2 regions of the Cupriavidus sp. 96C5-1 genome follow, and region 2 is predicted to be linked to the other one. Evidence: riboswitches for the same ligand, from Rfam matches in the RefSeq annotation. Region 2 holds a riboswitch; the other holds the start of a gene.
The links. Region 2 has a riboswitch for ZMP and ZTP ahead of glyA (serine hydroxymethyltransferase). Riboswitches for the same ligand answer to the same signal wherever they lie in the genome.
Positions count from the first base shown of each region.

Region 1 (14,763 bases), on a different contig from region 2:
GCAGACCGCCTGGTGAATGGACAAGAGATCCAGACGAAATATTGCAGCACCGGCGCGCGCAGTATCGGCAGTGCCTTCGATAACAAAGGCGATGGCACCTTCCGCTACTTCGATTCGGACGGCAAGCCCATGCCTATCGAGGTGCCGCGAGACCAGTACGATCAAGCTGTCAAGACAATGAAAGGCAAGATCGAGCAAGGAAAAGTGCCAGGCGTTACGGATCCCGCGCAGGCAAAGGACCTTGTCGTCAAGGGCCACTTGACCTACGAGCAGGCAAAGAGCATCACGCGCTTCGGCACCTTCGACTCGGTCAAATACGACGTGCAGGAGGGCGCTATCGTCAGCATCGGTGCCGGCGGCATCAGCTTCGCCGTCACGGCGACGATTTCCTACCTGAATACCAATGACACAAAGAAGTCCTTGCAAGCTGCCTGCATACAGGGCGGCAAGACCTTCGGCAAGACACTGGTCGTCTATGTGGGTACGCAACAGCTGCATCGGCTGGCCACGGTGCAGGCGGCGGTGAAGTACATCGAGGTGGGCAGAATCTCCAAGCCCATGGCTGAAGCGCTCCAGAAGAGCATGGGGGTGAGCAGCCGCAACCAGCTCAATCACGCTCTTCGCGGAACCGTCGTGGCATCGCTGGTCATCGTGGCGGTGTCATCGGGACCTGACTTGCTCAAGATGATCCGCGGCCGCATGTCGGGCGCCCAATTCACCAAGAACCTGGCCGTCACGGCAAGCAGCACGGCAGGAGGCGCCGTAGGGGCCATCGCCGGCGGCGCTATCGGCGCGTCCTTCGGGCCGGTCGGCATCTGGGTCGGCAAATTCGCCGGCGGCTTCATTGGTGGCGCGATCGCCGGCACCGTGACCAACTCGATCGCCAAGAGCCTGATGAAGGAAGACGGGGAGAGGATGCTGGAAATCGTCCAGCGACAAGTTGAATACCTGGCCGTGCTATTCATGCTGACCGAACGCGAGGTGGAGAGCCTGAGCGCCAACCTTAACAATGTGATCACCGCGAAGGCGCTCGAAGTCATGTACGCCAGCGCTTCGCACAAGGCATTTGCCAATATGCTGGTCAAGCCCGTCGTGGTCGGCATCGTCAAGCAGCGGCCGGTCCTGACTTACGACGTCAACGATGTCCTTGAGTCCTTCGACGGCAAGCCGCTGATTTCGAATGCGGCAAACGATGAGATGTTGGCCGAAGCGGCTGCCTAGATTGATCGGCGCTGGATAGCAGAACATCGACCATTTGTGCATCGCACACATTCGGTGTGCACGGTAAGCGCCGGCTGCGCTTGGGAAGATCTCAGATCGTGTCGTCGGTCTCGGGCGCTCTGAACAGGGGATTGATCGCCTCCAGGACTTCTGCAGTCCCGACAATCCGAGTGCCCTCGGCGCAAGCAGGCATTCCTTTCAAGCTTCGGTCCGATCCGGCAGCACTTTGCCCTGAAACACGCAGACCCGGCGCGCCGTGGCCGGGCTTGCCGTGCTGCTTGCCGTGGTAGTGGTTCCCTGGCGCGGCACCCTGCGCGCGCCGGCCGTGCTCAGCGCGAGCCAGAGCCAGTCGCTCTACGCGGCCCAGCCCGGCTACGTGAGCGGCGCCGCGGTGCACGCCGGGCAGGCCGTGGCCGCCGGTCAGTTGCTGGCGCAGCTGGTGTCGCCGGACCTGGACTACCGCTTGGCCGCCGCGCAGGCGCAAGCACAGCAATTGCGCTGGCAGGTCGAGCAGCAGCCATTTGCCACCAAGCTGCGCGAGGAGGGCGATGTGCTGCGCCGCCGCTGGGCCGCCGCCCAGGCGGAAGTGGCGGGTCTTGCCGAAGAGCGCAAGCGCCTGGAGGTGCGCGCGCCGTTTGCCGGGCGCGTGGTGGATGCCAACCTGTTCCTCGCCGATGGCGCGTGGCTGGCGCGCGGTGAGCCGCTCTACCATATCGTCGGCCAGGATAGCGAGCTGAAAGCGGAAGCCTTCATCGGCGAGCAGGACCATGCCGCGCTCACCGCCGGCAGCAGCGGCGTCTTCGTCGCCAACCTGCCGGAGTTCGGCTCGGTGCGCTGCGCCACCGCGCAGACGGACCAGGTCAACGTAGCCGGCCTCGAGCAACGCACGCTGGCCAGCCTCTACGGCGGCCCCATCGCGGTCACGCGCAGCCAGCACAATGGACTGGCGCCGACCACGGCCATCTTCCGCGTGCGCTTGTCGCATTGCGACCCGCTGCCGCTGACGCGGGAATTGCCGGGTACCGTGCTGCTGGCACGCCAGCGCCATAGCCTGGCCGGCGATGCCTGGACTGCGCTGCTCGGTCTGATGCAGCGTGAACGCGGCCTTTGATCGCGCAGCCCGACGCGAAGAGCCAGATTCCGCACAGCATGCTCATCTCGCTGAACCGACGTGCGACACCGACCAGCGCCGGTCGTCTCCTGCCCACAACAGCCTTTCAACATTCCGGCGAGAGGACGTTCGTTTTCCGGGCGACCCGATGATCGGGAATAGAGCGTGGCAAGACATCGCACCATAGATCGACAACAACACACGATTACCGCCGCAGCCACCCGTACACCGCGATTCGCAAGTCGACGCCCCTGGTTGTCAAGACGCTGTTTTGGGCACCGTTAGTACCAGCCCCTTCTGGCCGGAACCGCGCACTTTCGGCTAGTTCTTCGGCACAAAGCCTGAAGTCCGGAAAACCGATCGGTCCACTTTGTCAGTCCGATGGACACCAGTGATCGTCCCATGTTCGCTGGTTGTCTGTAAGCGCACTGGCTCCCCCATAAAGTATTTTCTCCTGTGCTATAGTCTCTGCACTCATGTGACTGGCGCATACAGATAGAGCACTATCGGGGAGCATGAGGTTGCTGGCCGCCGCGCGCCTGGGCATTGCCTACTATCCTTGGAGATGGGTTATGCCTGATTTCGAAAATATTTTCATGTTCGCTCTTGTGGCGTTGGGAATGGTTTTAACGCCAGGGCCGAACATGGTTTATCTGATTTCCCGCTCAATTTGCCAAGGTAGACGCGCAGGCCTCATTTCGTTGGGAGGCGTTGCTCTGGGCTTTGTGTTCTATATGCTCTGTGCAGCATTCGGAATCACAGCTTTCGTATTTGCCGTACCTTACGCTTACGACACGCTTCGCTTTGGCGGCGCTTTGTACCTTCTATATCTTGCCTGGCAAGCGGTCAAACCGGGCGGACGGTCCGCGTTTGCAGTACGTGACCTACCGGTCGATACCCCAAGGAAGCTCTTTGGCATGGGGTTTATCACCAACCTGGCGAATCCCAAGATCGCCGTCATGTATCTGTCTCTGCTTCCCCAATTCATTACGGCAGGACACGGCAGTGTGCTTACGCAATCGCTGGCGCTCGGCAGCGTTCAGATTTCGATCAGCCTCGCTGTGAATGCATTGATCATAGTGACGGCCGGGTCGATATCTACCTTCCTGTCGGGACGCCCGCTATGGCTATCGGTGCAGCGCTGGCTGATGGGAGGCGTTCTTACAGGTCTGGCGGTGCGGATGGCATACGAATCCAAGAAATAGCGTCACCTTGCCAATACGTCGGCGAAGGTGAAGAGCATTTCATTGGGTCCGAAGGAAACACCGCGCCTTAACCCTGCTCGCACCGCGGCACGCTTAGCGAATCCCAATCTGGTCGAGCGAGACATCGGGAATGCCAGTCTCGCTCGACTCACCCCGCACCTTCTGCCGCGCGGCAATCCATTGGTCCATCTTGCGTTCCAGCAGGTCTAGTGGCATGACGCCATCTTTGAGAACCTCGTCGTGAAATTCACGAATGTCAAAGGCATGGCCAAGCCGGGCCTGTGCCCGATCCCGCAGCGCCAGGATCTTTAGCTGCCCGATCTTGTAGCTGAGCGCCTGTCCGGGCCAGGACATATAGCGTTCCACTTCACGACGCGTGTTGGCGTCCGATCCACCACCATGGCTGTGCAGGTAGTCGATTGCCTCTTGCTTTGTCCAGCCCTTTTCGTGCAGGCCTACATCCACCACCAGCCGTGCCGAACGCAGCAATTCTTGCTGCAGCATGTCAAGCTGGTCATGCCGTGTAGCGTACACCCCCAATTCGCTGCCCAGACTTTCTGCGTACAGCGCCCACCCTTCACCAAACGCGCTGTACCAGAGCTTCCTCCGAAACAGCGGCAGTGACTTATTCTCAATCTGCAGCGCTATTTGCATATGGTGACCCGGGACGACCTCATGAAGGAAGAGGCTCTGCGAGACCGAGGCACTGCCGTTGCCGCCATACACCGAAGCGGCGTTGAGGTAGAAAATTCCCGGACGCGAGCCGTCAGTTGGCGGAAAGATATAGCTCGATGACATCGACTGCTGCCGGTAGGCCTCTATCGCCCGGATCTCGTAGCCTGTCGTTGGGAGGCGTCCGAACACTCCGGACAGCACGGCATTCACTTTTGCGCCGGTTTCCCGATAGGCTGCCAGCAGGCTCTCGGCATCGGTATAGGCGGGCAGTGGCGCTTCCCCGCTTGCAATGATCTCCGTGCGCAGCCGGTGGATCTCTTGCTGGATGCGCTGTACCTCAGCTTGGCCAGTCCGGTAAATCTGCTCAGGCTCCAAGTCCAGTGTGGTCGAACGCTTCACGGCACTGCGGTACATCTCGTTGCCGCCCGGTAGTGCCCCAATGCCCGCACTCGTGCGGCATGCAGGCAGATATTCGTCCTGGATAAAAGTTCGCAGTCGCTGGTACGCCGGGATGAGCTTCGATTCGATCGCCATCGAATATTGCACGGTAAGCGAGTTCCGGCTCGCCTCGTCGAAATCCGATGGGAACTGCCGGATAGGTTGATAGAACATGCTCAGGTCGGCACGCTTCACAATCTGTGCTTCCAACTGGGCTAGCACCGGGATCATCAGATCGCGCGGTTGCGTCATTTCCTGCCGCATCCCCTCACGCATATTGGCGATTGCGGTATCGGTCCAGACGACGAAGCCGTCGATCCGCTTCAGGAAGTCCTCATAGTTGCGCACCGTCTTGAACGGGTGGCTGCCCTTGCCAGAGCCGATCACCGGAAATGCGGCAGGCCAGCCGCCGGCCGGATTGATCGGCATCAGATACCAGCGAAAGCGCTCTTGCTCGATACACTCGTCTAACCGCCGCCGGAAGATTTCGACGCTCAGGATCTCCTGCCGTGAAAGCTCCGCTTGGGGAATCTCCTTTACCGCCGTCAGGTAACGCCGGCACAAGGCGGTCAAGTTGCGTCGATATTCTTCGCTGAGATCGTTGGCAAAGACGCTGTCGTACTTGCGCACGCCGGAGTCGCTTGCGCTGAACGGGTTATATGGCGCAGTATCGTTTGCGTACGAGCGAAACAACCTGTCGAGCTGCCCCGACGGTGAGCTGGCACTCCAGGTGCAGCCGGTCGTAGCAAGTGCCAGCGCAAGCCATGCCAAGCGATGCTTCACCACGAGCAATCCTTGGCCATTGCGACAACCACGAAGCCATCCCATATGGTTCTCCCCCACTCCGGGTGCAGTAGCTGCAGAATCGAGCAGGATAGCGGGGCCATCACCAGTGCACTCTAGGTAGAAACCTTAGCGTATCGGCAAAGGGCCGAGTCGAATCGTATAGCCGCGACAATCGACAAGGCCTCGGCATTGAACCCATCTCGGCATTTCATTTTCAGAAGCGGATGCCCACATGCCGGTGACGACCGCTACCAGAGATTCAAAAGTACCCAATTCTCGGCCGGATTGGCTTCGCACATGCCGAATGGCGGCGCATCTTCCAGCCAGTATGGATCTGGTCCGCGCGGAAGGTGTCAACGATATCGCTGCTGCCCGCTGACGCGGTGGCCCTCCAGCATGGCACGAGGCAAGACAATTCTCGATATTATTTCACTTTCGTGAAATAATATTCAGGCCGCTCCTCGCAGGAGTTCCAGTCCATTCGGGTTGCACATGCCACGACCGTTGCCAGATTCAACATTGCCATCCCGCGCCACGATCAAGATGTGCTCCCATCTTGGGGATAGAGTGCGCGCGACTCGCGCCGCCCAAGGACTCCCCATCGATCAGGCCGCCCGAATGTGCGGGGTGTCCGTGGGAATGCTGTCGAAGCTGGAGAACGGGAAGGGCGTCCACCTCGACTATGTACTCCGCGCTCTAGACGGCTTGGGTTTGACCATGCTGGTCGTCCCAAAGGAGCACGTACCTCTCCTCGAGCAGGCGGCGTCCCATGCGGCACGAGAGTCGAAGGCATATGAAGAAGGGCGTGCCAGGGACCGGGAATGGGATTGACTGCCGGCCGGGCAGGCCAGTCTGAACGCAAAGGATTAGTCCCGGCAATCGCGAAGAAGTCACTACCGCGACGGTAGGCCTGAGGATGGCGACGGATTCGATCTTCCTCCGCCAGAATGGCCAGGCTGTTATTGCAATTAACCGCCGAAATTCCAGGCCGCCCACTGGTGGATAGCGAGTAGGGGGCCTGCCGCGCTTAGGTTGACCTGCATCAGCCGCTGTTGCAAGCGCGTTGTCTTCGATTCCCATCGTCACATCACCCTTCGCGATCAAGCCAGCGTTGCAAGCCTTCCAGTTCTTGACGCGGGTTTGCTCGGCTTGCCTTCGTCTCTGCGCATCTTCCCGGCAAAGTCGAGAAGATGCGCAGTTTCGCCGAAATTACCAATGTGATCCGAGATGGCGGAACACAAGCGTTTCACCATGGCCACGGACATCAAGGCCTATTTCTGCAATCCTCGGCATCCATGGCAATGCGGCTCGAACGAAAACGCGAACGGCCTCTTGAGACAGTATCTTCCCCAAAGGAACCGTTCTCTCCGTCTATTGTGTTCGTGTCAAACTCTGTTTCGTCGGGATGCAATCACGTGCGTCGCCAAGCGCATGATTTTATTCGGCGTGCTGTGTCAAACTCTATTTTTCGTCCACCGCGGCGGACGCTGGGCAGCTAGATTATTCCGCCGGGCGCGTTCCGCTACACAATCTACCGATGCTCCAGGCAAGCTACAAGACCGAAACCTATTGGGAACAGTACCAGTCCTTTTTCCCAGCACATGCGCGCGTAGCCGCCGCCAGCGGTCCGAATGAAGAGTGGCTCCCCTGGCGGGGAGCATCGATCCATGTGGATCGGTTCCCCTGCGCTGCATCGCCGCTGACGGTGATCGTGGTGCATGGAGGGGGAGGCTATGGCCGACTGTTCGCGCCGCTTGGCAAACTACTGCACGGCGCCGGCTACGAGGTAGTAGCCCCGGATCTACCCGGATACGGGTTGAGCCAGGCGCCACCGTCACTGGTCACTTACAAGGCGTGGACCGACTTGCTATGCGATCTGGCGTCCACCGAGTACCGGAACACCGGGCGACGCGTAGTATTGTGCGGCGGCAGCCTTGGTGGCTATCTGGCTTACCTGTGCGCGGCGCGGATGGGCGCTGGTCCGATTGCTGGCGTGATCGCCACCACCCTGGCGGATCCGCGCTCACCGCTGGTGAAGCGCCAGTTTGCCCGCAACGCGCTGGTGCTGCACGCCATGATGCCACTGTTGCCCATCTGCGCGCCTCTGATCGGCGGGCTGAGACTGCCCGTGAAGTGGTTTACCAGGATGGACGCGATGTCGAACAATCCCTCGCTGAACCGGCTCGTTGCCGACGACCCCTATGGTGGCGGCGTACGCGTGCCGGTCGCTTTCATGCAGTCAATCTTCGCCGTGCGGCCGAACATTGAGCCCGAAGACTTCGATCACTGCCCTATCCTGCTGGCGCACCCGGGAAACGACCGCTGGACGGGCTTCGAATCGAGCCGGCAGTTCTTTGACCGCATCAAGGGCGAGAAGAGATTGGTCATGTTGGAAAACTGCGGCCATCTTCCAGTGGAGGAGCCAGGCATTGCGCAACTGGAACAGGCTTCGATCCGATTCCTGGGGGAGATTGCCGCGTTCACGGCCACGTGACATTGGCTTGTGATGTGCCCGGGGGAAACCAATCACCGCACTTGCTCTCAATCTGCGGCAATCACCCCTGCCTATCTGCAGTCATCACCCGTGCCACGGCAAGCTTGCCGACGCCGGCTGGCGAACAAGTATTGGCAGCCTTTGCGCGCAAGCGCTACAAATAAGCAGCCAACAGCGAGGCCGCCCACGCCAGGCGATAGTCTCAAAAAAGGCCGAGTTCCCTCGCGCGTGCCACGGCCTGCATCCGGTTGCCTGTGCCCAACTTGCCATTGATGCGGCGCAGGTGTGTCTCGACGGTGTTTTCCGAAACAAACAGCAAGCGCGCCAGGGCCTTGTTGGAGTGGCCATCGGCGACACGCCGGATGATCTGGAGTTCACGGGGGCTGAGCAGGCCTTCCTGTTCGCCGCGCACGGGCGTTCCGCGCTGCGATGAGGCCTGTGCGGCCTGTATCAGCCGCTCAAGGTACCGCGGATCGAAGACATGCTGCCGCGATGCCAGCGACGCCAGCAGTGGTTGCAGATGCCACGGCTCATCGGCAAGGATCCGCTGTGCCTGCCATGCCTGGGCCTGTGCCAGGGCACGCTCAAGCCAGATCTGCGCTTGCGCTGACCGGCCCGCGGCATGGTGCGCCTGCGCCAGCAGCCAAGCGAGGCGCACGGCACGCCGCGCACGGCCGCTGCTCTCTGCAAGGCGTAGTGCGGCTTCGACGCGTTCCACATCGGCTTCCTCGTCGGGGGCAACCAGCGCAATGCGAAAGCTGGCGATCTCGAGATCGTCGAGGTCGTCCGAGTAACGCATCAGGGTACCGGAAGGCGGCGCCAATGACGCGGCCAGGGTCAACGCATGCCTCGCGCTGGAGACATCACCCGCCAGTAAGGCAAGACGGCTCCGGTCGATGGCGGCCGCCATGCCCAGGCGCGCAATGCCGCGTGCGTCGCCAAGTTCCTGGAGTGTGTTGAGCTGCTCCAGGGCCTTGCCAGAGTCGCCGCCCAGCCAAGCGATGCGGGCAGCAAGCCGATGGGCGACGATCAGGTGGTCCGGCAGGCAGGTATCGCGAATCAGGGGCAGGTATTCGCTCAGCAGCGCGTCGGCGGCGGCGCTGTCGCCAAGTTCGTAGAGTGCTTCAGCCAGCAGTGTGCATGCAACCGGGCCCGAGCTCGTGTAGCGTTGCCCGCTGGCAATGATGCGGTTCAGCATGGCACTGAAGCGGGCAAGGCCGTCGCGGACATTGCCCTGCAACATGTCGATCATGCCTTCGATGCAGGCGCTGTAGGTCAATCCGTAGATCGCGTTGACGGATTCGAGCTCGCGCTTTGCCTGCAGCAGGGCATGCCGGGCCGGGACAAAGCGTCCCTGCAGCATATCGCCGTACGCCACCGCGTTGTGGAGCAGGCCGCTGACAAAGGGCGACGCGGGCTCCGCGCCCGCCAGGGCCGTGCGCGCCGCCAGGACGGCATCGTCCATCCGGTCCAGCCAGGCTGACAACATGACCCGCAAGACGGTGACGTCTTCCTCGTGGCTGGCTCCGGGATGCTTCTCCAGCGCGCCCAGCAGGCGTTCCGCGGCGGCATACCGGTGCAGGAAAACCATGGCGTACGCGGTAGCGGCCAGCACGGCAGGACGCCGTTCAAGTTCGGCGTGCGGCAGCGTGTCCGCCCACTGCACCACCAGGGCCATTTGCCCACCACGCACATAGTCCATGCCGCAGCGTTCGAGCAGGTCGGCGCTCAGCGCGGTATCGCCGGCAGCCGAAGCATGCGCGATGGCCTGGGCGTAACGGGCCGTCGATGCCAGCCAGTTCGCCGCGCGCACATGCAGCCCGGCCAGTTCCTGCGCCGCGGTGCGCGAGAGTTGTGCACGAAGGAACTGCCTGAACAGGGGATGGTATCGATACCAGTCGCCTTCGGCCTCGATCGGCAACAGGAAGAGATTGTCGCTGACGCTCTGCGCAATCCAGTCCGCGCTGTCCGCGCTCCCGAACGCCGCATCGCAGAGCTGGGGGCAGAACGCCTCGAAGATGGACGAGCGCAGCACGAAGCGGCGATGGGGCTCGGACAGCCTGGACAGCACGTCTTCGGCCAGGTACTCCGCGAGGTTGCCGGTTGTGCCGGAAAGCTGCTGCAGCCACGCGCGCGAGTCTGCGCGCCCGGCCAGTGCCGAGGCCGCGAGCTGCAGCGCCGCGGGCCAACCCTCGGTGCGGGCCTGGAGTTCGCCCAGGTCCGCATCCGGCATGCCGATGCCACGGCAGCCCGTGATGTAGTCGCGGACTTCGCCGGCGCTGAAGCGCAGCATCGGCGCGTCGATTTCCAGCAGGCGCTGTTGCACGCGCAGGCGCCCGAGCGGCAGGCCAGGCTTGTGGCGTGAGCCGAGCACCAGGCGCTGGCCCGGGCCAAGGCTGAAGGCCAGCTCGCTGAAGAGGGACAGCACGCTGCTGTCCTTGACCAGCTCGAATTCATCCACGAACAGCACAAAGGGTGTCTCTACCCGGGACAGCACGTCGAGCAGCTGCCGGGCGGATCCTCCGGGCAGGCCCCGGGAGGCATCGATCCACTGGCCGGTTGACGGTGCTTCTCCCAGCGAAGGCAGTGCCGTGTGCAGGGCTGCCCAGAGATAAGGCGTGATCCGGCCCAGGTCGTTGTCAGCGCTGTCGAGATTCAGCCAGGCAGCCGGCACGCCGTGCTGCCGCGCCGCAACCAGGAGCTGTCGCATCGCGGTGGTCTTGCCAAAGCCGGCTGGGGCGCAGACCAGCGTCACGGCGGCGCGGCTGCCAGCCCAGGTGGCTGCAATGGCACTGCGCTCGACGCCTGGCCCGATCTCGCCGGGCGGCGCCAGCTTGAGCGGATTCAGGGGAGGGCCGGAGAATGGATCGTTGCCAGGGAGCATGGGCACGGTTCGACGTTGGCGGCACGAGGATCGGGGGGATCACGCGGGCACCAGCGTACCGCGTCCCGGCGCTGGCCGCCAGTGGCATATCAGGCACCGCACCCGCAATCACGGATTTCCGTGACACCGCGCCAGCCACCGATTCACGGTTCCGCGTGATGCAGGCGGAAGTCACGGCGCCCTAAGCTTCAGGCACAGAGATCGGACGCACCTTCAGACGTACCGACCGGAAACCTGAACACAAGGAGACACGCCATGCATGCCACGGCCACCCCTAACGTCGAACCGGCAGCCATGCCGGCTTCCCCGAAACCCAAGCTTGGTCCCCTCGGCGCGCAACCGGCGCTGTCCGAGACGGCGGCCATGGTCCAGCAGACGGTCCACCGCTTTGCCGAAGAGGTGCTTCGGCCGGTCGGCATCCGGCTCGACAAGCTGACGCCCGACGAGGTGATCGCGCCCGACTCGCCGTTCTGGAAGGCGCGCAAGCAGTACCTGGACCTGGGCTTCACCATCGAATCCATCTTCGAACTCGAGCCGTCCGAGCGCGCTGAGGTCCTTTGCGTGTTGTTCGAGGAGCTGGGCTGGGGCGACGCGGGCCTGGCCATCTCGATCGGCGCCGGCCTGCTGCCCGCTTTCATGGCAGCCGCATTCGGCAATCGCTTCCTGATGGAGCGCTTCCCGGACACGATGCTTGGCTGCTGGGGCATCACCGAGCCGGACCACGGCTCTGACTCGCTGGATGCGAACCGCATGATCTTCCATCCCCAAGGCAACTACGGGCGGCCCAACTGCGTGGCGACGCTGGACGGCGATGCCGTCGTGATCAACGGCCAGAAGTCCGCGTGGGTATCCAACGGCACCATTGCCGAGGTCTGCATCCTCTACTGCGCCGCCGATTCCGGCAACGGCCCGGACAGCCGGCGCGGCTGCGCGGTCTATGTCCCGATGGACGCACCCGGCGTCTCGCGCGGCAAGCCGCTGGACAAGATGGGCCAGCGCGCGCTCAACCAGGGCGAGATCTACTTCGACAACGTGCGCCTGTCGAAGGACTACCTGCTCGCCGGCCCCGATGACTACCTGACGGCGGTCTACGCCATCCACACCTTCGCCAATTCGATCATGGCCACCGTGTTCACCGGCACGGCCAGGTCCGCGTATGAGCTGGCGCTCGACTACGCCCATGAGCGCAAGCAGGGTGGCTTGCCGATTATCCGTCACCAGTCGGTGGCCCACCGCCTGTTCCATCTGGCACGTAAGGTGGAATGCTCCCGGGCACTTGCCCAGCGCGTCGTGCACTACAACCTGACCAACGATCCGCCCGCGCTGCATGCCGGGATGATGGCCAAGATCACCTCGACGCAGCATGCGTTCGAAGTGGCCAGCGACGCGCTGCAGATCTTCGGCGGCAATGGCCTGACGCGCGAGTACCCGATCGAGAAAATCCTGCGCGATGCGCGGGCGTCGCTGATCGAGGATGGCTGCAACGAGGTCCTGGCCATCAAGGGCGGGGCCTACCTGGTCGACGAGGAGCGTGCGTGATGGGCGCGAGCGAGGCTGGCGTGGCAACCGGCACTGCGGCCACGCGCGATGAACTGATCCTGGCCAATCTGATTGCCAACCGCGCGGAATCGGAGCCGGACCGCGACGTGCTGACTTTCGACCACGAGGGCGGCCCGGCCGAGGTCAGGACCTACCGCCAGCTCTGGGAGAATGGCTGCCGCATCGCGGCCGCCCTGGAACAGGCGGGCATGGCGCCAGGCGACCGGTTTGCGCTGCTGATGCAGAACCACCCCGAGTTCGTCGACGCCATGGTCGGCGCATCGATCAGCGGAACCGTGTTCGTGCCGATCGATCCCCGCACCCGTGGCGACAAGCTTGCTTACATGCTGCGCCATTCGGGCTGCAGGGGTGTCATCTGTGCCGACCATGCGCTGCAGACGCTGATAGCGGTCAGGCAGGACGTCCCGGACCTGCAATGGGTATGGCTGCTGGAGTCCGATTCCGCGAAGGTACTGCCGCTGCAGGGTGACTATCCGCGAATGGCGGATATCCTGGGCGCGGCGGTTACCCCGCAGACTGTCCGCAGCGTGGATCCGCTGGCCCCGATGCAGATCATGTACACATCGGGCACCACCGGCGATCCCAAGGGCGTGGTCATGCGGCACGCGCGCTACGGCGCCGCTGCGGGGTGGGCGCCGCTGTTTGGCTATGTACGCGATGACCGGCCCTATACCGGCCTCTCGCTGACGCACGGCAATGCACAGATCGTGACGCTGGCCGCGACGCTCAAGCTTGGCATGCGAGCGGTTTTCAGCCGGCGCTTCACCAAGTCGCGCCTGTGGGACGTCGCCCGCAGGTATGGCTGCACCACCTTCACGCTGCTTGGCGGCATGACCACCGCGGTCTACAGCGAGCCGCCCAAGGCCAACGACGCGGACAACCCGGTGCGCTTCGTCATCAGCGCGGGCATGCCCGCGGCCATCTGGGAAGCGCTCGCGAAGCGGTTCGATGTGCGCATCGTCGAGTTCTACGGCGCGGTGGAGGGCGGGCTCTCCGTCAACCTGGGCGAAGGGCCGGTTGGCAGCATCGGCAAGCCACCGTCTTTCCTCAATGTCCGGGTCGTCGACGAGCAGGACCGTGATGTCCCGGCAAACCAGCCGGGAGAACTGATCTTCCAGCTTGCCAGCGGCACGCCGGCGGACGTGGTCTACCTGCACAACCCCGACGCGTCCGCGAAGAAGACCCGCGATGGCTGGCTGCGCATGGGCGATATCGGGCACCGCGACGAGCACGGCTGGCTCTACTTCGACTACCGCATCGGCGGTGGCATCCGGCACAACGGGGATTTCATCCAGCCCGGCGAGATCGAGAAGGTCATCGCCGAATGCGAAGGCGTGGCCGACGTCTATGTCTACGGCGTGCCGGCGGCATCCGGCGCACCCGGCGAGAAAGACGTGGTCGCCGCCATCGTGCCGGCAAGCGGCCGGGCACTTGACCCGCAGGCCCTGTTCGCCAGCTGCCGGAAGCGGCTGAGTGCCGGCATGGTCCCGGCCTACCTCCAGGTCATCGCGGAAATACCCAAGACGGCTTCGGAGAAACCACAGGAGCGCTTCCTGCTGGAAGCCTTCCAGGCCCGGCGCGACAACGTTTTCCAGGAAGTACCGGCCTAAGCCACATAACCGACAGGGCAAACCATGCCCGCCGTTGATTCTCAGGAGACACAAAATGAGTACCGATCAATACCAAGTCGTCGTCTATGGCGCAAGCGGCTACACCGGCAAGCTGATTGCCTGGAAACTGGCCACCGCCGGCATTCCCTTCATTGCGGCCGGGCGCGACCAGGCGCGCCTGGAGGCGCAGATGGCGCTGGTCCCGGAACTGGAAGGCCACGACTACCGTTGCGTGGGCGTGCGGCACGAACACGCCGACCTGCTGTCCCTGTTCACCGGGCGCAAGGTCGTCATCAATGTGGTGGGGCCGTTCATGCAACTGGGGCTGCCGGTGGTCCAGGCGGCGCTGGAGGCCGGTGCGCACTATCTCGACACGACCGGTGAGCAGGACTGGATGCTGCTGCTGAAGCGGGAGTTCGGCGAGAAGTTCCGCCAGCGCGACCTGCTGCTTTGCCCCGCGAACTCCTATATGTGGGCCGAAGGCGTGCTGGCCACGGAGTTGGCGCTGGAAACGCCGGGCATCGACACGCTGGAAACCGTGTATCTGGCCGACTCGCAGGTCAGCGTGGCATCGACCATGTCGTTCCTGCGTATGTGCACCAATCCGCAGTACCGCATCCAGGACCGCGCGCTGGTCGAATGGCCCTATGCCACGGCGTATACCGTGAATGTGCCTGGCGAGCACGCCGCCATCATGGCCTTGCCGTGGAGCGGTGGTGGCGAGCCGGTCTGGTATGAGGGCGACGAGCGCGTGCGCCATGCGCGCACGCTGGTGTCCT
Region 1 covers NZ_JBYOJU010000013.1:139,850-154,612, forward strand. The annotation lists gene AC3FOF_RS16890 (hypothetical protein) at 1-1,221, shown strand, start outside; partial or broken gene AC3FOF_RS16895 (IS6 family transposase) at 1,396-1,488, shown strand; gene AC3FOF_RS16900 (efflux RND transporter periplasmic adaptor subunit) at 1,547-2,332, shown strand; ZMP/ZTP riboswitch at 2,801-2,884, shown strand; gene AC3FOF_RS16905 (LysE family translocator) at 2,905-3,537, shown strand; gene AC3FOF_RS16910 (DUF885 domain-containing protein) at 3,631-5,436, opposite strand; gene AC3FOF_RS16915 (helix-turn-helix domain-containing protein) at 5,980-6,267, shown strand; partial or broken gene AC3FOF_RS16920 (transposase) at 6,661-6,871, shown strand; gene AC3FOF_RS16925 (alpha/beta hydrolase) at 6,974-7,930, shown strand; gene AC3FOF_RS16930 (winged helix-turn-helix domain-containing protein) at 8,133-10,814, opposite strand; gene AC3FOF_RS16935 (acyl-CoA dehydrogenase family protein) at 11,070-12,353, shown strand; gene AC3FOF_RS16940 (class I adenylate-forming enzyme family protein) at 12,353-13,984, shown strand; gene AC3FOF_RS16945 (DUF5938 domain-containing protein) at 14,040-14,763, shown strand, end outside.
Region 1: linked by a shared signal. The riboswitch ahead of AC3FOF_RS16905 (LysE family translocator) and the one ahead of glyA (serine hydroxymethyltransferase) in region 2 are both predicted to bind ZMP and ZTP.

Region 2 (14,763 bases):
GCGTAGCCGCTGCAGTCGGTCATGGTCTGGTCGGGCAGGGTGGGATCGTGCGCGCGTCCGCTGCCGCTGAAGCGCACCAGCAACGCATCGCTGCCGTTGATGCCGCGCCGCGCGCAGGTTGGCAGCGCGGCGATGCCGGGCTGGCCGCAATCGTCGCGCCCGGTGACAGCCGGCGGTGCCCCGGCCGGCATGGTTGCAGCCGGGGGCCGCCAGCCACCATGCCGGATCAGATGGGAGACGATGGCAAGCGCGCGCTGGCCTCGCTCCTCCAGCAGCGCCAGGTCGACCGCGGTGCGGTAAGCCAGCTGTGCCGCATGGAACGCCGCCGCGGCCAGAGCGCTGACCAGCAGGCCAAGTGCCAGGCCGATCATCAGCTCGATCAGCGAGAAGCCTGGGGCGCGCACTTTGGCCAGGCCGGCCCGCCGGAGGATGCCGTGCGTGGGGGCGGTCTTCACGGCCGGATCCATAGCGCGACGACCCGCAGCGCGGCCGCGTCATGCACGCCGCCGGGCCGGGTCGGGGATGAGCGCAGCGGTCCGACGACTGCCAGCCTGGGCCCTGCCGTGCAGCCGGGCAGACCATCGTCGCCGCCCGCCGGGATGAGCGACCGGCACAACCGTAGATGATCCGGGCCGATGCCGCGCGCGTGCAGCGGTGACAGGGCCATGGCCGGATGTTCCAGTTCCGCCAGTTCGGCGGCCGCGCGTGTCGAATGGGCGAGGATCTCGTAGTGGCGCAGCGCACCCAGCACGACAGGCGCGAGCGTGGCGAGCGGGAGCAGGCCGACGCCGAGCACGGCGAGGGCGGTGAGGGATTCGATCAGGAGGTAGCCGCGGGTGGACGGCCTGGTGGTGCGGAAAGGGGAGGCAGTCTGGCGTCTTCCAGTACGCGTATGCCGCGCTGGTACGACGCGGGAGCTGGATGCCGCCGACCGGAGGCTGGCAGGATTGGCGCGTTCGCCTGAGCGGGTGGAAGGGTTTTTCGTCGGTGGCATGGCAGTTTCGCTCGGCAGTGGCGACCTGCTCAGGATGCCGGTCAAACGACGGGCGAAACGTGCCTGGCTGTGAAGAGTTTGATAACTAATGTTGCATACATCCATGTGGCCGCAATCCAACGCTGGAAGCGAAATCCGGCACGGGAAAGTAACGCAATTGACACTTCGCTATCCTTTCCCCCACTATAGCGGGGTGGCGCGGGCAGCAGGATGTGCCATGACGTCATCAAGGCTGGTGCGTGTGCCTCCGGCCTGCAGAAAATTAAAAAATATCGGGATGGGTTCGGCGCTTCCGCCACAGAGCGGGATGCCGGAATCCGGATGAGTCATTCAACCGGGGGTCATATGAACTGGGTCACAATTTCGCTCACGCAGCGACTGCTTTCGTCTTCTCGCCGGCGGCGCTGACATGCACGCGCCGCTTCGCCATGCCGCGACCGCGCCGCGTTTCCCCACACAGCAAGATACCCGGCCTGGATCCGGGCGGCACGGATGTGGGGCGGCACGCGGATTCACCTTGATCGAACTGATGGTGACAGTCGCGATCCTCGCCATCCTGTCAATGATCTCCGTTCCGATCTACTCGGACTACATAACGCGCAGCAAGCTATCGGAAGCCTTCGACACACTTTCCGTTTTCGGCTTGCGCATGGAGCAGAGCTTTCAGGACAACGGCAACTATGGGGTTGCCGCTTGCAATGTTTCGACCTCTTCGACAAATTTTACTTACCAGTGCGTCCTGACCACTCAGGGATACACGGCCACCGCGCAGGGCCAGGGTGCGGTGGCCGGCTATACCTATACGCTTGACCAGACCGGCAACAAAGGCACCAGCGCATATAAGGGGCATGCGGTGACCGGCACCTGCTGGTGGCTGACCCAGGGGAATTGCTGAGATGAGGGCCAAGGGAATATCCCTTGTGGAAATGATGGCAGTCATCTCCATTATTTCCATTCTGCTGATGCTTGGCGTGCCGGGCATGAGCGACTATTTGCAGAACAGCCGCTTGCGCGCCATCAGCGAACAGTTGTCTTCCGACCTCAAGGCAGCGCGTGTCGAAGCACTCAACCGCAACCGGATGACCACCTTTACGGTGTCGGCAACGGGCTGGTCCTACGCAGTACCGAGCGCTGCCGGATTCGCGGGCTATTCCGCGTCTCCGCCGGAGTTGAGCCGCTCGGTGGCACTGGCCTCGAACCAGGCATCAGTCTGCTTTGATGGTACCGGACGCGTGCTGTTGGCTGATTGCAGCGGGCCGGCGGCAGCGCTGCCCCGATTTGATGTCCAGCCGGCTAGCGGCAGCGCCGCCTGCCGCGCCGGTGGCGGAACCGCGCAATGCTTGCGCGTGGCGCTGTCGGCCTTGGGGCAGGCGCGCGTGTGCAATCCCGCGGCCGCTGCCAACAGCGTGATGGCATGCTGACATGAAACCACGCGTCCAAGGCTTTGCGCTCATCGAGGCGTTGGTGTCATTGACACTGTTCTCGGTAGGAATCGTTGGCTTGTGCGCGGCAACCCTGCTTGCGGCCAAGCAGAATTCCCAAACGCGCTACCGAACCGTGGCGCAGTACTACGCAGCAGAGATCATCGGGGTCGCCAGCGTGGATGCTGCGAACGCTGCCTGCTACACGGTGCCCGCCGGCGGCGGGTGCACTGCCGGCACCGGTCAAGCCATTGCCACAGATTGGCTGAAGCGCGTGAAAGGCGCGCTGCCCTCCGATGATCAGCACGCACCCAGCGTGGTGTACGACGCAATCACCGGAAACCTGACCGTCACCCTGCAATGGAAGCTTGCGGGAGAAGCGCAGGAGAAGACCTATCTGAGCCTGACCACCTGGCACAACGCCGTCACCACCACCAATCTCAAATAGCCAAGCCATGCACGCCAGGCTTCACTCGCATCTGCGTACCAGCGGCTTTACGCTGATTGAGCTTCTGGTCGGCCTCCTGGTCGGCTTGATTGCCGGCGTCGCGATTGTCAGCGCAACCTACTTCTTCGAGGATTTCAAGCGCACGCAGTTCGGGACCAGCGCGGCCGCCGACAGCAGCGTGTTGGCGATGCTGGCGATCGAACGTGATGTCAAGGGAGCGGGCGTGGGGGTTGCCTCCGCTGGCCGCAACAATCAGTCCACAATCATCTGCCCGGCACTGAACGCGTATTTCAATGGCGTGCTGATCGACAATGCCGCCATCGCTCCCGTATGGGTGACGCACCCGGGCGGGGTGGGCGCATCGGACACCATTTCCGTCGCCGGAAGTTCCTCGATAAGCGCTGCTGCACCTATCGCCCTCAGCACCGGAATGGCCGCGGGTACGGATCCGCTAAACGTGCCCTCGGCGCAGGGGATCACCATTCCGGGCCCGAATGTACAAGGATCGGTGCTGCTGGTATCCGCGTACAGCGGCAACGGCAGCGTGACCTCGCCGTGTACCGTCATGCAAGTCAGCGGTACCTCGTTGCAGGCCAACAGCACGCAGATCGCACATGCGGCTGGCAGCGGCAACTGGAATCCTCCGGCAACCGTGGCGTTCTCCAATCCACAACTGTATGGCGCAGGTGCCAGCGTAATGAATGCAGGGGTATTTTCATGGAAGACCTACCAGGTCAACAATGCGACCGCCATGCTTGAACTCGCCGATCGGTTTGCCGCGGCAAATACCCCGGCGACGCCGATGGCCGAGAACGTGGTCCACATGCGCGCGCAATATGGCGTGGCGACCGGCGCCGGCATGAGCATTTCTCAATGGGTTGATGGAAGCGGCGCGTGGGCATGGCCGCTAAGCGCGGCGAGCATGAGTCAGATCCGGGCAATCCGTGTCGGTCTGGTGACGCGGATTCCGGCTGCGGTGAAGCCTTCGGGCGGCGCGGGCGCGGCATGCGATGCGACCACGGCTGCAACGTTGCCGGTGATATTCCCCGCTACGGCTTCGCCGCTGGGGGCGGCTGTGACGGCCGACCTGAGCGCGACGCAGAATTGGCAATGCTATCGCTACCGTACGCAGAGCCTCGTCATACCGCTCAAGAATATCGTGTTCGGAGAATAGTGAGCATGCGATCGCGTCGTGCCCAGAGAGGGCTTGCACTTCCGATAGTGCTGATCATCCTGCTGGCTATCCTGGTGTCCGCCGTATCATTGCTGCGGTCCGGTGCGGTGTCTGGAACCACGGCGGGCAATGTCGCTTTCAAGGAGGCGGCGAGCCAGGCTGCCGATCTTGCCCTGACTGCGGCGAAGGCCATGCTTGACGAGGTTGCCAGCCCGGATGCCACGGACACTGGCAAGCAGTACTACGCAACCACCGGCACTTTCACATCGGACCAGAATGGCTTGCCTGACGTGAACTGGGCGGACACCACCGGTTTTCCGCAAGTCAAGGTGACCAACGGTGGCCTGCAGTATCAGTATGTCGTTGAGCGCCTGTGCAGTTCGACGCCGGTAACCGATCCTTACGGACAGTGTACCGCCCGTGCCAAAGCGGTTCAGGGGCCGAGCAGCAATCAGGTGGGCTCAACGCCCCTGCAACTGCCGCAAGTCGCTTATCGGGTCACGGTGCATGTGACGAGCCCGCGTAGCGGCGAGACCTTCGTTCAGGCAATTCTCAACAGATAACCAGCCCATGAAACTCTCTACGTTGCTGAAGGTCTGCCTGGGGATTTCGGCGTTGGCGATGATTTCGGCCTACTCTGCCTCGACCGACATTGCCGTCACGCCGCTGTCTGCGACGTCCCAGGCTGCGCCAAATGTCATCTTTGGCATTGACGATTCGGGTTCGATGGACTTCGAGGTCCTGATGAATACGAGCGATGGCGCGTTGTGGTGGGATACGGGCAACAAGAACTTCTACTCGGGCGGCAAGTTCAACTTCAACGACAACGGATCGGCCGGCAATGGCTGGATGAAGTATGCCTATCTTTTCCCGAACGGACAAAGCAGCAGTAACGACAGCGATCTGCGGCGCTACGCCGATTCGACATCCGACCACTATGCGGTGCCGCCATTGCCGCAGTACTCGTACATGCGTAGTTCGGACTACAACCCTCTGTACTACAACCCGAGCGTGACTTACGTGCCGTGGCCATCCGCCTACATTGGCGGAGCCATGAAGAGCTTCAGCGCCGCAAGCACGGCGGCGGTGCGCAGCCATCCGTACTATCCGACGCAGACTTCGTCCTCACCTTATGTGTGGAATCTGGCCGGGACCGTTGCGGTGCAAAGCAATCCAGGCGCCAACACAACCTTCCGCATGTATCCCGGCATGGTTATTCCTCTTGCATGGGCGTCAGCAAACGGGCTCACGCAGATTACCTACAGGAAAAATGGCGGTAGCTGGGGAACCATCAATATCAACGCCGATCTTCCCGTGCCATCCAATGTGACCTACTGGGACGTGTCACTCCCGTACCGTCCAGCGACGTACTATGTCAAGGATGCGACCTGCACGGCCAGTACCGCTGGCTGTATCGCAATGCCTGATGGCGGCTTTGTGCGTGAGTGGCAGATCACTGCCGCAAATAGCCAGAAGTTCCCCAGCGGTCGCACATACACCGATGAATTGCAGAATTTCGCCAACTGGTTTCAGTACTATCGCAAGCGCAAGTTGATGTTGGCGTCGGGTATGGGACAGGTATTGACGAACCTGAAGGGCATGTTTGGCGGCTATACCAACTTCAATTCGGGAGCCGGTAGCGCCATCACGATGTACGATTTTTCGTCGACCGATAATGCAAAGAGCGGATCCGCTTTATTGGGAGCGATCTATCAGAGCGTGGCGTCTGGCGGCACGCCCACGTTGGAAACACTCAACTTCATCGGCAGCCAGTTCATGAGGACGGACGCCAACGCGCCGGTCAAGTACGCATGCCAGCAGAATGCCGGCTTTATCCTGACTGACGGCTATGCCAACAAGTCGACAGTGGCGCCGCCCAGCTACCTGTCGTCCAGCAGCCTCATCAACAGCGCGCCTTATACAAACATCCCCAAACCTTCGCTGGCGGACATCGCCAGTTCGTACTTCGTCAACAACCTGCGCTCCGATCTCACTGCGGGCCTGGTGCCGGTGAATACGACGGATACTTCCTGGAATGCCGACAAGAACCCCAATCTGCATATGAACACCTATGCGGTCGCTCTGGGGGCCAAAGGCTATATCTATGGGCAGAACACGGCGCAGGCCAACAGCCCCAACCTAAACCCCCCAACCTGGGTGGCCACATCCCAGAATTACAGCCCGAACGCCCTGGACGACCTTTGGCATGCCACGATCAATGGCCGTGGCCAGATGTTCCGTGCCACCAATGCAGCTGATCTGACTTCGTTCTTCCAGCAGGTACTCCAGAGCCTGCTGTCCAAGTCGGCGTCCAATGCGGCGATCGCCGTCAGTTCCACAAACGGTGGCGGCGCAGCCTTCATGGCCAGCTATAACGGGCAGAATTGGTCCGGCGAACTCACTGCCGCTCCCATAGACCCGTCAACCGGTTTTATCAATGCAGCCGCGCCACTGTGGAAAGCACGTGAGCAGTTGACCGGCCGCTCGCCCGGTAGCCGTTTGATTGCGACCTACGACGGTGGCAAGGGCGTCTCGTTCGATTCGGGAACGGGGGGGCTGCAGGCTTCCACCATCAATCTGCTGAATAGTCCGGGCAAGACGGATGGTCCCAGCGTGCTTGCCTACTTGCGTGGGGACCGCTCGCTGGAGGGCTCGACGTATCGCACCCGTACATCCCTTCTTGGCGATATCGTGTCGGCGGAGCCGGTCTATGTTGCCGGCGCAGCAGCTTATTACTCGGATGCCGGCTATGCAGGCTTCCAGAGGCAGCTTACTTCGCGCAAGCCAGCGATTTACCAAGGGGCAAACGACGGCATGCTACATGCGTTCGATGCCAGCTCCGGTGCGGAACTCTGGGCCTACGTTCCGGGCGCGCTCCTGACGGCGAACGGGAAAATGAATGCGTACACGATCACGCCCTACACACATCAGTACTACGTCGATGCGACGCCTGCCGTGGGCGATGTCTATCTGGCGGGTACCAAGAGCTGGTCAACGCTGCTTGTGGGCGGCCTGGGGGCAGGGGGCAGCGGCTACTATGCGCTTGACGTGACCAGTTCGACGGCACAGAAGGCGGCGGACGTGGCCAGCAAGGTGAAATGGGAGTTCCCGAATTCCGCCACCAGCAATGCTGATGCGGCCAACCTTGGCCTGACTTTCGGCAAGCCTGTGCTTGCCAAGACCAAGGCCATGGGCTGGGTGGTGCTGGTGCCCTCCGGCTACAACAACAATGTGACCCGCAATGGCACGCAGGGTGATGGCAAGGGGCGGCTGTTCGTACTCGATCCTGCTACGGGCAATGTGATCCAGTCGATGTCGACGGGGGTTGGCGATACCACTACGCCCTCCGGCCTGGCGTATATCTCGGCTTTTGCGGCGAACGGGGCCACCGACGCGACAATTGACTACGTATATGGCGGCGACCTGTTGGGTAACGTCTGGCGCTTCGATCTCTCCGGTGCCAGTACCTCGGCGTGGAACGTCAGCAAGCTTGCCAGCCTGGTGGATGGCAGCGGCAAGGCCCAGCCGATCAGCTCGGCGCCGGAACTGACCGTCTACAACGGCCAGCGCCTGGTTTTCGTGGGGACGGGGCTCTTGCTCGGCCAATCCGACCTGAGCGTGAGCAATGTGCAGTCCATGTACGCGCTGGTCGACACGATGACCGCCGTGCCGCTGATCTCCAATGTGCGAACCACGCTCGTGAAAAGAGCCGTGACACTATCGGGGTCTGTGCGTCATATCAGCAACACCCCGGCGATAGACTTCACCAAGAGTCCTGGCTGGTATTTCGACCTGCCAGGGTCGGGCGAGCGTGTGGTCACCAATCCGACGGCGGTGGCAGGCATCCTGGTCTTCACTACCGATATCCCGTCGGCAGCAACCTGCGGCTCTTCGAGCTACCTGTATGCTGTTGATCTGACCACCGGCGGCGAACTGCCGAGCACGAATTTCATCTCGTCCGCCATGTCTCCATGGACAGGCATTGCCTTGTCCAATACCGCGCTGTCGTCCAGACCATCCCTGGTCGCGCTAAGCAACGGCAACCTCGATGCGTTGACCCAACAGTCGAACGCGACTTCGTCCACGTCGCAGCTGCCGATCAATCTTCTGAGCAAATCGAAGCGTGTGGCATGGAAGGAGGTCTATATCCAGAAATGAAGGCCAGGGGGCAAGGGCAGGGAGGCCCCTTGGCCGGCAGGTGCTCAGCGCTTGCTATTGCCCGCCGTCACTTCCGCGAGCACATCGGAGAACTCGGACACGTCCTCAAAACTCCGGTACACCGAAGCAAACCGGATATAGGCGATCTTGTCGAGCCGGCGCAATTCGCGCATGACCAGTTCCCCGATCTGGCTGCTGGGGATTTCCTTCTCGCCGAGGGCGAGCAGTTTTTCTTCGATGCGCGTGATCGCGGCATCGATGGCTTCGGCGGAGACCGGCCGTTTGCGCAGCGCCAGCCGCATCGAATCCTTCAGCTTGTCGCGCGTGTAATCCACGCGGGAGCCGTTTTTCTTGACGATGGCGGGGAAGAACAGTTCGATCCGCTCATAGGTGGTGAAGCGGCGGTCGCAGGATTCGCAACGGCGGCGGCGGCGCACGGTATCGCCTTCCTCCGACATGCGCGTGTCCAGGACCTGGGTGTTGGAATGAGCGCAAAAGGGGCATTTCATGCCTGACCACCTCGAAGTTTGAGCCGGGACGCGGGCTGCGCATGCAGCGTCTTGTCATTCTGGGTCGCGCCGGCCTGGGTTGGCAAGGCCCGCGCCATGGCGGGCTGCCGGCCACCCGCACGGAGGCGGGTGGCGCAGGGGCATCAGCCGTAGACCGGGAAACGCTTGGTCAAGGCTGCCACTTGCTCGCGCACGGCGGCGATGTTGGCTTCGTCGTGCGGGTTGTCCAGCACGTCGGCGACCAGGTTGGCCACCAGGCGGGCTTCTTCTTCCTTGAAGCCGCGGGTGGTCATGGCCGGCGAGCCCAGGCGGATGCCCGAGGTGACGAACGGCTTTTCCGGGTCGTTGGGGATGGCGTTCTTGTTGACCGTGATGTGCGCTTCGCCCAGCACCTTCTCGGCTTCCTTGCCGGTGATCTTCTTGGCGCGCAGGTCGACCAGCATCACGTGGCTTTCGGTGCGGCCCGAGACGATGCGCAGGCCGCGCTCGATCAGGGTCTCGGCCAGCACGCGGGCGTTCTTGACCACTTGCTGCTGGTAGGTCTTGAACTCCGGCGACAGCGCTTCCTTGAAGGCCACGGCCTTGCCGGCGATCACGTGCATCAGGGGGCCGCCCTGGATGCCGGGGAAGATGGCCGAGTTGATGGCCTTCTCGTGCTCGGCCTTCATCAGGATCACGCCACCGCGCGGGCCGCGCAGGCTCTTGTGGGTGGTGGTGGTGACGAAGTCGGCGTGCGGCACCGGGTTGGGGTACTCGCCGGCGGCGATCAGGCCGGCGTAGTGAGCCATGTCGACCATGAACAGGGCGCCGACCGACTTGGCCACGCGGGCAATGCGCTCGAAGTCGATGCGCAGGGCGAAGGCCGAGGCGCCGGCGATGATCAGCTTGGGCTGCTTTTCCTGGGCCAGTTTTTCCAGCGCGTCGTAGTCGATGTCTTCATTGGCGTCCAGGCCGTAGCTGACCACGTTGAACCACTTGCCGCTCATGTTGAGCGCCATGCCGTGGGTCAGGTGGCCGCCTTCGGCCAGGCTCATGCCCATGATGGTGTCGCCCGGCTTCAGGGCGGCGAAGAACACGCCCTGGTTGGCCTGGGAGCCAGAGTTGGGCTGCACGTTGGCGGCTTCGGCGCCGAACAGCTGCTTGACGCGGTCGATGGCGAGCTGCTCGACGACGTCGACGTACTCGCAGCCACCGTAGTAGCGCTTGCCGGGATAGCCCTCGGCGTACTTGTTGGTCAGTTGCGAACCTTGCGCGGCCATCACGGCCGGCGAGGTATAGTTTTCCGAGGCGATCAGCTCGATGTGCTCTTCCTGGCGCTGGTCTTCCTTCTGGATGGCGGCAAAAAGCTCGGGGTCGATCTGGTCGATCGTATAGCGGCTGCGTTCGAACATGGCGAAAACTCGTCTGAAAAAAAAGGGGATCCGAATCGGCTTCGGGGTAGGGCGCGCGGGGAAGGCACATGCGACCAGCACCGGACGCTGTGGCGAGTCCGGCGCAGGGCGCACCCTGCTTCCCATTCGCTGCCCAGGCGAGCGGCAGGCGCTTGATACATCGCGCCAGATAACTTGCGCTTCCTCGTGGTAGTGCCCACTGACTTCGCCAGTCGCGCAAGATGGAATGGTTGGCGGCAGTTTACGCGAGGCGCCGGCTGGCTGCAAGACGGGGCTTCGGGCACCTGTCCGAAAAGTCAATGGCTTGTCTGTCAGGTAATGTAATTGTTGTAATGCTGGGCAAGGGTTTACGCCGGGCCAGGCTGGCTGTCCGTTACAATCGCGGCCATGAGCAACAATGTGTGGGCCCTGCGGGTGTACTGGGAAGACACCGATGCGGGCGGCGTAGTGTTCTACGCCAATTACCTCAAATTCTTCGAGCGCGCCCGGACCGAGTGGCTGCGCTCGCTCGGCATCGAACAGCAGGCGCTGGCCGATGAGACCGGCGTGGTCTTCATCGTCAGAAGTACGGCGGTGGACTACAATGCCCCCGCCCGTCTGGACGACCTGCTCGAAATCCGGACACAGATTGAACGGGTTGGGCCGGCGTCGGTCCAATTCGCCCAGGAAGCCTGGCGAGGGGAGCAGTTATTGGCTACCGGCGCCATCCGGGTGGGATGTGTGGATCGTATCACATTTCGCCCGACTCCCATCCCCGCTCCCGTCCTTGCAACCATCAAGACCGCCCGATGAACCCCGTGACCGTCACGCAAGACCTGTCGATCATTACGCTGGTGTTGCACGCCAGTGTGCTGGCGCAGGCCGTTATGGCCCTGCTGCTCGTCATGTCCCTGTTTTCGTGGACATACATTTTCCGCAAACATTTCGCGCTGCGCGCGGCGCGTACCCAGACCGAAGGCTTCGAGCGCGACTTCTGGGCTGGCGGCGACCTGCAGGCTCTCTACCAGAGCGCAGCCAATAATCGCCACAGCACGGGCGCACTGGAACGGATCTTCGAGTCCGGCATGGGTGAATACCTGAAGGCGCGCGAACGCAACAACGACGCCGGCGCGCTGCTGGACGCCGCCCGCCGCGCCATGCGCGCGGCCTACCAGCGCGAGATGGATGTGATGGAGTCGCATCTTCCTTTCCTGGCATCGGTGGGCTCGGTCAGCCCGTACATCGGCCTGTTCGGCACGGTGTGGGGGATCATGAACGCCTTCCGCGGCTTGTCCAATGTGCAGCAGGCCACGCTCGCCTCGGTGGCGCCGGGTATTGCGGAAGCGCTGGTCGCTACCGCCATCGGCCTGTTTGCCGCCATTCCCGCCGTGATTGCCTACAACCGCTACGCCACCGAGATCGATCGCCTGGCCATCCGGTTCGAAAGCTTCATGGAAGAGTTCCTGAATATCCTGCAACGGCAGACCCGCTGACGCGCGGCAAATCACCGTAGTTACCGGTCAAGGAGAATCCTGCAATGGCAGCGATACAGCGCCGCGGCGGCTCGCGCCGCAGGGCCAGCGCCGAAATCAACGTGGTGCCCTACATCGACGTGATGCTGGTGCTGCTCGTCATCTTCATGGTGGCAGCCCCGATCGTGAACCCCGCGGTGGTCGACCTGCCGAGCGTGGCCAATGCCACGCCGCAGCAGAGCACGCCGCCGATCGTGGTGACCGTGCACGAAGATGGCCAGCTCACCGCGCGCGGCAAGGACAATGCAGGCAAGGCCTTCGAGCGCCAGCTCGACAAGCCGGGCCTGATCGATTTCGTGCATCAGCGCCAGAACGAGAACCCGGACCAGCCGGTGGTGATCGCCGCCGACCGCTCGGTCAAGTATGAAGCCGTGCTCGACGTGATGTCGGTGCTCAAGGCCGACGGCGTGAAGCGCGTCGGCCTGATGGTCAAGTCAAAGTAATACATCGCCGCGCGCCATGAAGACCGCCGCCTATCCGTATCAGCCGGTCCCGGAGCGGGGAAGCTTGCGCTCCTTCCTGCTTGCGCTCTTCATGCACTTGCTGCTGGGCATCGTGCTGTACTACGGCGTGCACTGGCAGAGCAGCACTCCGGTTGGCGCCGAGGCCGAGCTGTGGGAAGAGGTTCCCGCCGCCACTACCGCGCCCCCGCCACCTCTTCCCGCGCCGGCGCCGCCCGTGCCGGTAACCTCCGTGCCCGAGCCGGTAGTGCAGCCGCGCCCCGTGCCTCCCGCCCCGGCAGTGAAATCCCGCGCCGAGGAAGAGGCCGACATCGCGCTGGCGCAGCAGAAGCGCCGCAAGGCCGAGGCCGAGGCCCGCGAGGAGGCGCGCAAGCAGGCAGAGTTGCGCGAGCGCCAGGACGCCCAGCGCAAGGACGACCTGCGCCGCGAACAGCAACGCAAGGACGATCTGCGCAAGGAAGAGTTGCATAAGGAAGAACTGCGCAAGCAAGACGCACGCAAGCAGGCGCTCCTGCAGGAGCAGCAGCAACAGCGCAAGGAGCAGGCTGAGCGCGAGCGCAAGGAAGCCGATGCCAAGGCTCGCGCGGACGCCAAGGCCCGGGCGGAGGCCGATGCCAGGGCGAAGGCCAATGCCGAGGCCAAGGCTGCGGCGGATGCCAGGGCGAAGGCCAATGCCGAGGCCAAGGCTGCGGCGGATGCCAGGGCGAAGGCCAATGCCGAGGCCAAGGCCGCGGCGGATGCCAAGGCGAAGGCCAATGCCGAGGCCAAGGCTGCGGCGAATGCGAAAGCCAAGGCGGATGCCGATGCCAAGGCCAAGCGCGAGGCCGCGGCCAATGCGCAGCGCCATGGCGAACTGGCACGGCTGCAGGCCCTCGCCGGCGGCGGGGCTGCAGCGGGCGGCGCCGGCGGTGTCGGCAGCAGCGCGGGCAGCGGTGCGGGCTCAGGCGGCAAGGCCTCGCCGGGCTACCCGGATCGGGTGCGCCGCCGCGTCAAGCCGAATATCGTGTTCACCGAGGACGTTGCCGGCAATCCGGCCGCCGTGGTCTCCGTCCAACTGGCGCCGGATGGCTCGCTGATGTCGGCCCGGGTGGCAAAGTCCAGCGGCAATTCGGCCTGGGACAACGCGGTGCTGCGCGCCGTCGAGCGCTCGGACCCGCTGCCCCGCGACGAAAACGGCAAGGCGCCGGCCAGCTTCACCATCACCTTCAAGCCGAAGGACTAGGAGGCGGCGATGATGCAATGCAGCAACCCTGCGATAGAGCGGCCGGTGGTTTTGAATTGCAACATATTGCAACCTACATCCATGCGTGGTAGTCCCAAGGCTACGATATTAGGTTGCCTGACGCAGCCGGCGAATGTGCCTGGAGCACGCGATACGGGCATGCGACATGCCCCCCGTATCCTTGCTGTACCACGGCATCCTGTTTGCCGGCCGCGCTCGATGAATCTTGATCTCGACTGAGGAGCAGCATGCGAAAGCTTTGGGCCCCCCTTTGGCTGGCCGCCCGGCGGCACAATATCCGCGCGCACGCCCTGTTTGCCTGGCTGGCAGTTGCGCTGGCCTGTTCGGCAGGCAGCGCGCAGGCGCAACTGAACGTTGAAATCACAGGCGTCGGCTCCAGCCAGTTCCCGATCGCCACCGCCAATTTCCAGGGCGAAGCACAGGCTCCCCAGAACCTCACCGCCATCATCCGCGGGGACCTGCAGCGCAGCGGGCGCTTCCGCAATATCGACGTGGCCGGCGCTACCGTCGCCGAGTCCGCCGATGCCGACCTCGGCAGCTGGAAGTCGCGCGGCGCCGATGCCTTCGTGGCCGGCAGCGTGACGCCCACCGGCAATGGCCAGTACGACGTGCGCTTCCGTCTCTACGATACGGTCAAGGGCCAGAGCCTTGGCGGCCTGGCTTTTACGGTCGGTGGGAACCAGCTGCGCGTGACCGGCCACAAGATTGCCGACTACATCTACGAGAAGCTGCTGGGCGAGCGGGGCGTGTTCGCCACCCGCCTTTCCTACGTGTCCCGCGTGGGCGGGCGCTATCGCTTGCTGATCTCCGATTCCGACGGCCAGAACTCGCAGGTGGCGCTGACCAGCAATGAGCCGATCATCTCGCCTTCCTGGTCGCCGGACGGCACCAAGGTCGCCTATGTGTCTTTCGAAGCCAGGAAGCCCGTGGTCTACGTGCATGACCTGGCGACCGGCCGCCGCACTCTGGTGTCGAACCAGAAGGGCAACAACAGCGCGCCCTCGTGGTCGCCCGACGGGCAGCGCCTGGCGGTGGCGCTGTCGCGCGACGGCAACACCCAGATCTACCAGGTCAATGCCGACGGTTCGGGCCTCAAGCGCCTGACGCGCAGCAGCGCCATCGACACCGAGCCGCAATACGCACCCGACGGCCGCAGCGTCTATTTCACCAGCGACCGCGGCGGTGCGCCCCAGATCTATCGCATGCCGGCTGGCGGCGAAGAGGCCGGCGCGGCCCAGCGCGTGACCTTCAAGGGCAGCTACAACGTGAGCCCGCGGATTTCCCCCGATGGCAAGCAACTGGCCTATATCACGCGCACTGGCGGCTTCAAGCTGCAGTTGATGGATCTCGGCAACGGCGACGTCACCTCGCTGACCGATACTTCCAACGACGAGGCGCCGAGCTTTGCCGCCAATGGCAAGTACATCCTTTATGCCACCCGGGTGGGAGGTCG
Region 2 covers NZ_JBYOJU010000001.1:363,152-377,914, forward strand. The annotation lists gene AC3FOF_RS01640 (PilW family protein) at 1-455, opposite strand, end outside; gene AC3FOF_RS01645 (type IV pilus modification PilV family protein) at 452-1,099, opposite strand; gene AC3FOF_RS01650 (type IV pilin protein) at 1,404-1,889, shown strand; gene AC3FOF_RS01655 (GspH/FimT family pseudopilin) at 1,891-2,415, shown strand; gene AC3FOF_RS01660 (type IV pilus modification PilV family protein) at 2,417-2,863, shown strand; gene AC3FOF_RS01665 (PilW family protein) at 2,871-4,037, shown strand; gene AC3FOF_RS01670 (pilus assembly PilX family protein) at 4,085-4,600, shown strand; gene AC3FOF_RS01675 (pilus assembly protein) at 4,608-8,195, shown strand; gene nrdR (transcriptional regulator NrdR) at 8,240-8,704, opposite strand; gene glyA (serine hydroxymethyltransferase) at 8,848-10,095, opposite strand; ZMP/ZTP riboswitch at 10,220-10,321, opposite strand; gene ybgC (tol-pal system-associated acyl-CoA thioesterase) at 10,483-10,887, shown strand; gene tolQ (protein TolQ) at 10,884-11,567, shown strand; gene tolR (protein TolR) at 11,612-12,049, shown strand; gene tolA (cell envelope integrity protein TolA) at 12,066-13,289, shown strand; gene tolB (Tol-Pal system beta propeller repeat protein TolB) at 13,538-14,763, shown strand, end outside.